Regions from separate parts of the Janthinobacterium sp. SUN211 genome, predicted to be linked through region 1. Evidence: predicted binding sites of a transcription regulator. Region 1 holds the regulator's gene; the other holds the start of a gene.
The links. The regulator FliA, encoded in region 1, starts transcription of late flagellar genes. The targets are predictions, from matches to a motif close to CTAAAGTTTNNNNNNNNNNNGCCGNTA.

Region 1 (4,415 bases):
CGAGCCAGTGGACATGGCTCGCATGCAGCAGATGATGGCCAGCGCGCTGGCGCACGTCAAGGAAAACGCCGCCGCCGAGATGAGCGGCATGATGAATGAAATCCGCGCCATGCGCGGCATGATGGAAACCCAGCTGGCGGAAATCTCGTGGGGTTCGACGCAGCAGCGCGAGCCGCAAAAAGCCGTCGTGCTGCGCGAAATGCTGGCGGCCGGCTTCTCGGCCAGCCTGGCGCGCTACCTGATCGACAAGCTGCCGGCCGGTCTCGAGGGCGCGCAAAGCATGCGCTGGATCAAGACGGTCCTGAGCCGTAACCTGAATACTGTGGCCAATGAAGACGCCATGCTGGAGCAGGGCGGCGTGTTTGCCCTGGTGGGCCCGACGGGCGTCGGCAAGACCACCAGCACGGCCAAGCTGGCGGCCCGCTGCGTGATGCGCCACGGCCCGGAAAAGCTGGCGCTGATCACCACGGATGCCTACCGTATCGGCGCGCATGAACAGTTGCGCATCTACGGCAAGATCCTCGGCGTGATGGTGCATTCCGTGAAGGACGAGGCGGACTTGCGCATCGCCCTGAAAGAATTGAAGAACAAGCATACGGTACTGATCGATACGGTGGGCGTGAGCCAGCGCGACCAGATGGTGACGGAACAGGTGGCCATGCTGTCGGGCGCCGGCGCCGACGTGAAGCGCCTGCTGTGCCTGAACTCCACGGCCACGCAGGAAACGTTGAACGAAGTGGTGCGCGCGTATCAGGGCAGCGGCCTGGCCGGCTGCATCATGACCAAGCTCGATGAAGCGGCCTCGATCGGCAATGTGCTCGACGTGGTGATCCGCCAGAAGCTGAACCTGTTTTATGTGTCGAACGGCCAGCGCGTGCCGGAAGACCTGTACCTGGCCGACCGCGGCTACCTGATCGACCGTGCCTTCAAGCTCAAGCGCGATGCGGCGGCGACGCAGTTTTCCGACGCCGAACTGCCGCTGCTGATGGCGCAGGCGGCCGCCCGCAACAATGAAGCGCGCGGGGTGCACCTTGGCTAATTTCGATTTCGACCAGGCCGAAGGCTTGCGTCGCATGCTGGCCGGCCCGCAGCCGCGCGTCATGACGTTCCTCTCGGCCACGCCGCAGGACGACAAGGGCGCCATGCTGGTCAACCTGGGCGCGTCGCTCGTCTACGGCGGCAATGACGTGCTGCTGCTCGACGCCAGCGGCGGCAGCGATGGCGTGGCATCGCGCCTGGGACTGGCGCACGGCGCCAGCCTGCGCGACGTGGCGCGCCAGCAGTGCGGCTTGAACCAGGTCATCCACCAGGTGCCGCAAGGCTTCGGCGTGGCCAGCCTGGGCGCGCGCAACCATTTGATGGACAGCATGGATTATGCGGGCGAGGATGAACTGCGCCGCCTGGGCAAGACGTTCGAGGTGCTGGCGCGCCAGAGCGGCATCGTGCTGGTCGACGGCGTCGTGGCGGACGAGGGGGCCTGCTTCCCCGTGCCGCTGATGGCATCGTCGGATATCGTCGTGCAAGTCTCGACCAGCGCCACCTCGATCAAGGCGGCGTACTGCCTGATCAAGCGCCTGAGCCAGGAACTGGGACGCCGTCCGTTCGGCATTCTCGTCACCGGCGCTTCCGAATCCGAAGCAAAAGTGGTATACGATAATATGGCGCAGGCGGCGAGCCGCTACCTGGCCGTGAAGCTGACTTCGATGGGTTCCGTGCCTGCCGACGAGTATCTGCACCGCGCGGCGCGGCTGGGCCGCAGCGTGGTCGATGCGTTTCCGCTGGCGGGAGCGTCGGTGGCGTTTCGCGGACTGGCCGAGCGGCTGGCCCGTTCGGCGGCGCCGGTGCTTGGCGGCACCTTGTACCAGACGGGGAGCCCGCACCAGTTCAGCGCCTGAATCGAACCGCAGCACCAGATAAGATGAGAAAACAATAAGCAGCCTATGTACACGGTCAAAGGGAAATCGAACAAGGACTATTTGCTGACGGAGCACATTCCGCTGGTGAAGCGTCTGGCGCACCATATGAAGGCGAAATTGCCGCCTTCGGTCGAGGTCGATGACCTGATCCAGGCCGGCATGATCGGCCTGCTCGATGCCATTACGCGCTATGAAGAGACGCATGGCGCGCAGTTCGAGACGTATGCCGTGCTGCGCATCCGCGGCGCCATGCTCGACGAATTGCGCACCAGCGACTGGCTGCCGCGCAGCATGCGCCAGAACATGCGCAAGATCGAAGAGGCGATGAGCACCCTGCAGCAGCGCCTCGGCCATCCGCCGACCGAGTCGGAAGTGGCGAAGCTGCTGAAAATGTCGCTGGCCGACTACCAGGAAATGCTGGGCGACGGCGGCGGCCACCAGCTCGTGTACTACGAAGACTTTCATGACCCGGACGGCAATGACAGCTTCCTCGACCGCCACTGCGTGGACGAGGACAGCGACCCCTTGCGTTCCCTGCTCGATACCGATTTCCGGCAATCCGTGATCGATGCCATCGACGCGCTGCCGCCACGCGAGAAAATACTCATGGGCCTGTATTACGAAGAAGAGCTGAACCTGAAGGAGATCGGCGCGGTGATGGGCGTATCCGAATCGCGCGTCTCGCAGCTGCATACCCAGGCCGTCGCGCGCCTGCGCGCAACCTTGAGGGAGCTGGCGTGGACTGGTCCAGCGTAATCGGGCTGGCGCTGGCGCTGGCGGGCCTGCTGGTCGGCCAGGCACTGGAAGGCGGCAAGATGGCCTCCCTGCTGCAGCCGGCCGCCTTTGCCATCGTCATCGTCGGCACCTTCGGCGCCGTGCTGCTGCAGACGCGGCTGCGCACCTTCGTGCGCGGCCTGGAAATGCTGCGCTGGGTCTTCCTGCCGCCGTCGGACACGCGCGCCGCGCTGGCGCGCGACATCGGGCAATGGAGCCTGACGGCGCGCCGCGACGGCCCGCTGGCGCTCGAACGCCTGATGGAAAACACGGCCGACCGCTTCAATGCCAAGGGTTTGCGCATGATCGTCGACGGCATCGCGCCCGACAAGCTGCGCCAGCTGCTCGACGTGGAAATCTCCGCCTACGAAATGGCCGAGCGCCAGGCCGTCAAGGTGTGGGAATCGGCGGCCGGCTATTCGCCCACCATTGGCATCCTGGGCGCCGTGCTGGGCCTGATCCACGTGATGGAAAACCTCACCGACCCCAGCAAGCTGGGCGGCGGCATCGCCGTGGCCTTCGTCTCCACCATCTATGGCGTGGGCCTGGCCAACCTGCTGTTCCTGCCGGTGGCCAATAAACTCAAGGCCATCGTTTCGCGCCGCGTGGTGCAGTATGAAATCACGGCCGCCGTGCTGTACGACATCGCCACGGGCGACCACACGCGCATCATCGAAGAGCGCGTGTCCAGCCTCTTGCACGAGCATTGACCATGATGCGGCGCGCGCGCAGGAAGTATGACGAGGAACCGGATAACCAGGACCGCTGGCTGATCTCGTACGCCGACTTCATCACCCTGCTGTTCGCCTTTTTCGTCGTCATGTATGCGATTTCGCAAGTTAACGAAGGAAAATACCGCGTCTTCCAGAGCGCCATCGGCCAGGCCTTCAGCCTGGAAAAGGGCGCGCCGCCCATCATCATGGAAGCGCCGCAGGCCATCCCGTTGCCCAATCCCGCCCTGAAACGCCGCACGGAAGCCATCCGCCGCGAGCGCGAACACATGACGCGCCTGGCGCAGGACCTGACGTCGACCCTGGCGCCGCTGGTCAAGGAAGGCAAGGTGCGGGTCACGCAGACGAGCCGCGGCGTGAGCGTGGAAATCAATGCCAGCGTGCTGTTCGATCCGGGCGCGGCGGGCCTGACGGCGGAATCGGACCAGGCCTTGCGCGCCGTGGCCGTGCTGCTCAAGGACGACACGCACGACGTGCAGGTGGAAGGGCATACGGATGTGCAGCCGATCAGCAATTCGACCTTTGCCTCGAACTGGGAGTTGTCGGCCGCGCGCGCCAGCGCCGTGGTGCGCCTGTTCATCGCCAGCGGCGTCAAGGCGTCGCGCCTGACGGCCGTGGGCCACGCCGACAATATCCCCGTGGCGCCGAACGCCACGCCGGAAGGGCGCGCGCGCAACCGCCGGGTCGCCGTGACGATTTTGTCGGGCATCCCCGAAACGGTGACGGAAGTGCCGACGGCGCCCGTGGCGCCTGCGCCGGCCAATTGACGCTCGTCAACTGCGGGCTGCCGCTTGGTACAATCGCGCTTTCTTCCTCTTTTATCGTTTCCTCATGAAAAGTAGCTCCCTGGGCGGTCTCGTCTATTCCACTGAAACGGGCCGCATGTGTCCCGCCTGCCGCCAGCCGCTGGCGCAGTGCGCGTGCAAGGCGCAAGCGAAGGCGGCGCCCGCGGGCGATGGCGTGGTGCGCGTCTCGCGCCAGACCAAGGGCCGTG
Region 2 (4,415 bases), on a different contig from region 1:
CAGGTCCAGGTTGACGTGGGCGGCCGCGCGCTTGACGGTGGCCAGGGCGGCGATCAGTTCGGGCGGCATCTTTTCCGTGGAGATATGGAAGTGCTCGAGCGAGCGCTGCGTTTGCGCTCCCCATAGCCGGTCGGCGGGTACGTCGATCGGGCCGAAACTGTCGCGTTCGATTCTGCTACTCATGGCATCCCTTTCATCGATGGAGGTGGATCGAGTGTACTCCAGGCGTCAAAAAAGCACAGGATGATGCTGTATTGCATCATTTTTGCCCTGACCCATCTATATTTTTGCGATTTCCTGCCGTTAAAGACAGGCGAGTTCCCCTTCCTATCCTGTTATCAAAGCGATCAGTCCATGCAGAGCAGCATCTTTCCCCGTTGGTCCCTGATCGCGTGCGCCGCCGCCAGCCTGGCCTTGCCGCCTGTCATGGCGGCCGAGCTGGGTGACATGGCCGTGCTGTCGCACGTGGGCCAGCCCTTGCTGGCCGAGATCGAACTGACAGCCCTGGCGCCCGAGGAAGCCGGCGGCGTGGCCGTGCGCCTGGCTTCGTCCGATGTGTACCGCGGCGGCGGCATCGGCATGGATCCGGCCCTGCAAACCTTGACCATCAGCCCGCTGGAGCGCGGTGGACGCCACTATGTGCGTGTGACAACGCGGCAAGCGATCCAGGCAGGCCATGTGCACCTGTATTTATTGCTGGGCAGTGGCAATGGCGCCGTCGTGCGCCTGGGCACCTTGTGGCTGACGCCGGCCCCGCCCGCCGCCGCCGTCGCCCCTGTCAGCGCGCCAGCCAGGCCAGCCGTTCCGGCGCCCGCGCCCGCGCCCGTGCCGCAACCGTTGCCATTGCCGCGCGCCGTCTCCGCCGCGCCGTCGCCCGATGCCGCCGCCCTGGCGGCCCGCGCGCGCGCCGAGGGCTTGGTGCGCCCGGCGCGCGTGTTCGTGCCGCCGCCCGCCGCGCCCGCGCCGCCCGCTGCCGCACTGCGTCCGGCGCCGTTGCGCCGCGCCACGGCGCCCGTCGCCGCTTGCGCGCCGCAAGCCAATATGGAGCAGGCGCAAGCATGCGTGGCGCTGGACGAGAAAAACGCGGCTTTGAATGACAAGCTCGGCGAATTGGAAGGCAAGATCGGCGCCTTGCAACAGGCGCTGGCTCAGCCTGCCACCGCTGTCGTTGCGCCGGCTGCTGCGCCGGCCGAGGCGCAGGCGCCGCATGCCAAGCCCAAGCCCCTGCACGCGGCGCCCGCAGCCGAGAAGAAGGCGGGCGGCAACGGCTTGCTGTGGCTGGGTATCGGCACCCTGGCCTTCCTGTTGCTGACGGCCCTCATCGTGTATGTCGTGCGCAAGCGCAAGCAGGCGACGGGGCCGGGTGCGCCGTCGAAATACTGGGTCTTGCTGCGCAAGCCATTCGGCCGCAAGAAGAAGGACGTGCCCGTGCTGACGGAAGCGGTGGAAGAGGACGCGGCGGACGAGCCGGAACCGGAGCCGTTCTCGCGTTGATGATGTTGCAAGGGCTGCGACAAGGCGGCGCCGGAATTTGATATAAAAAAAGATATTGAAAAAAGACAGAAAAATGCTTGTGTCGCGTGTTGCCTGTTTCTTAAATATGGTGATATGATTAATTCAGTGGACTTGCTCTACGACAAAACAGCCCCAGCCTGGCGCAGTCACCAACGATAGTGTGGCGCGGCAAACAGGTGTAGCGTTGCATAAACGCCTGGGTCTGGAAGCGGTTCGCGATGCCGACGATGTGCTCGCGAACGCCGGATGCAACCGGCAGCGAGGCGACGCCAGGAGATACCTGGGGCTCGCCTTCCAAATTCCCCCTCCTTGTTTCCCGAGCGCCGCAGATGGCGCGCTCCCCGGCAAGGCGGCAGACGTAAAAAAAGCACCCGCGGGTGCTTTTGTCGTTTCTGGCGCTGCAATATGACTTACATGCGGGCGCGCGAACCTTGCATGGCGTTCGGCAGTTGCGTCATCCACGGTTCCGTGATGGTGCGGATTTCGCGGTCGTTGGCCAGGATTTGCTTGAGCAAGTCGATCTTGCGCAGGCGCGAGGCGCCGGCCTGGGCGGGCACCTTGCCCGTCATGACCGTGCTGGCGGCGCTGGCGCACTGGTTTTCCAGGGCATCCAAGTCATTCCAGTCGCTCGAACGTGCGGCCACGACCATTTTATTGGTCATTCCTGCAATATTTTCATACATCGAAAGAACGTCGTTGGAGGTCATGAGCACACCCGTAACTAGTGAATGGATTACCGCTTGTCTAGATTAACGGCGTGCTTGACGGGAACTTGAGGGTGTTTTTGAAAAAAAAGTGAAAATAATTTGGATAATTTTGGCGATCCGCAGGAATCGCCCGTAAACCCGCATGGATGCAGGGTCGGCGATGCCGGCGGTGGGGGATTTATTTGACGAGTTCTTCCAATCCCGCGCTCAGTTCGGCTGGCGGCGGCATCTTGTCGACCAGTACCGAGGGCGGCAAACCGAGTGCTTCGGCCACGTTGCCGGGGTAGCAGGCGATGATTTCTTCATTGCTCAGGGCGTTTTCATCGATGCGGGCGCGCCAGGCGGCCAGGTGGATGATGGCGGCCAGGCGGTTCAGCGGCGCCTTGGCCAGCGGGTCGGGAAAGGCGGCGATGGCGTCGGCAAAGGCGCTGGGGAACTTCCAGCGGCGCGCCAATTCGGCGCCCACCTGCGCATAGTCATAGCCCAGCGAGACCCGCTCCGCGTCAAGCCGGCGCGCATCGAGCGGTGGCGCGATCTTGTCGAGCTGCATGGCTTGCTCGGGCATGGCGGCATGGATCACCAGTTGTCCGATCGCATGCATCATGCCGATGGTGAACGCCAGGTCCTGGTTGTCGCCCGTCTGCCTGGCGATCCAGCGGGCCGACACGGCGCTGTGCAGGCTGTAGCGCCAGAATTGCGGCAGGTTCAGGCCGGGCACGGCCTTGAAGCCGCTGACCAGGCCCGAGCTGATGACGAGGGTGCGCACGGTAACAAAGCCGAGCATGAGCACGGCGTCTTCCACCGTGCCGATGCTGCGCGAGACGTGGTAATAGGCTGAATTGGCCAGCCGCAGCAGCTTGGCGCTCAAGGCCGGGTCCGCTCCCAGCTGGCGCGCGATGTCTTCGGTGGCGATGGCGGGGTTGTCGAAACTGCGCACCAGTTCATCGACGATCTTCGGGGCGGCAGGCAGGGCGTGGGGTTGCTGGAACAGCGCTTCCAGTTGCATGGCAATCTCCTTGGCGTACGCGCGGCACGGGGTCGTAAAACTATAGGCCGATTTTTTGTCCGCATGCAAAAAAGTTCCGGGATGCTTTTTGCATGGGAAACAGGCTATGATTTTGACTATTCCATCGAAAGGATCGCCATGCACGGTTTGCGTTTTTCCTGGTCCCGGACGCCAGTCCAGGCCGCCATCGTCCTCGCCCTGGCCGGCGTTTCGCTGACCGGCTTGCCCGCCCGGGCGCACGGCCAGCCGGCCGCCGCCGCCGCCGATGTCGCCGGCGCCGCCGTCCCCGCTGCCTTGCCCGGCGACGACTTCTATGACTACGTGAATGGCGACTGGCTGCGCGGCACGGAGATTCCCGCCGACCGCAGCAGCTGGGGTTCGTTCGCCATCCTCGCCAATGCGACCAACGAGCGCATCATCGCCCTCGTCGAAGGCCTGGCGGCGGCGCCGCAGGCCGATGCCTCCGCGCGCCAGGTCAGCGATTTTTACCGTTCCTGGATGGACGAATCGGCTATCGAAGCGAAAGGCTGGGCCCCGATCAAGCCCTTGTTGAGCAAGATCAATGGCATACGCGACCAGGCAGGGCTGGCCCGCGCGCTGGGCGAGAGCTTGCGCGCCGATGTCGACCCGCTCAATTCCACCAATTTTTATACAGAAAACCTGTTCGGCCTGTGGGTGGCGCAAGACTTGAACGACACCACGCGCAATGTCGCCTACCTGCTGCAGGGCGGACTGGGCTTGCCCGACCGCGCCTTTTACCAGGACGACAGCGCCCGCATGCAGGGCTTGCGCGCCGGCTACCAGGCGCATATCGCCGCCATGCTCAAGCAGGCCGGCTACGGCGATGCGCCGGCCCGCGCCGCGCGCGTGTTTGCGCTGGAACAGAAAATTGCCGCCAGCCACGCCAGCCGCGAGGATTCGGCCGATGTCGCCAAGGGCAACAACGCGTGGCGCGCCGCCGACTTCGCCAGCAAGGCGCCGGGCCTGGACTGGCAAGCCTTCTTCCAGGCGGCGGGCCTGGGCAAGCAGACGGATTTCATCGTCTGGCATCCGTCGGCCATGACGGGCAGCGCCGCGCTGGTGGCGAGCGTGCCGCTGGCCACGTGGAAGGATTTCCTGGCCTTCCACGTCATCAACCATTTCAGCACCACCTTGCCGAAGGCGGCCGCCGACCAGCGCTTCGCCTT

Region 2: O3301_RS15920 (flagellar protein FliT) is a predicted target of FliA. The motif match lies at 2,266-2,292, and genes of this name have one in related genera.

Annotation. Positions count from the first base shown of each region.
Region 1 is NZ_JAPWIC010000002.1:388,622-393,036, forward strand. Features, by position in the region: gene flhF (flagellar biosynthesis protein FlhF) at 1-1,039, shown strand, start outside; gene O3301_RS07410 (antiactivator of flagellar biosynthesis FleN protein) at 1,032-1,895, shown strand; gene O3301_RS07415 (RNA polymerase sigma factor FliA) at 1,941-2,672, shown strand; gene O3301_RS07420 (flagellar motor protein) at 2,654-3,400, shown strand; gene motD (flagellar motor protein MotD) at 3,406-4,188, shown strand; gene O3301_RS07430 (translation initiation factor Sui1) at 4,253-4,415, shown strand, end outside.
Region 2 is NZ_JAPWIC010000004.1:233,240-237,654, reverse strand. Features, by position in the region: gene fumC (class II fumarate hydratase) at 1-183, opposite strand, end outside; gene O3301_RS15925 (FimV family protein) at 355-1,494, shown strand; gene O3301_RS15920 (flagellar protein FliT) at 1,926-2,177, opposite strand; gene O3301_RS15915 (HDOD domain-containing protein) at 2,401-3,228, opposite strand; gene O3301_RS15910 (M13 family metallopeptidase) at 3,367-4,415, shown strand, end outside.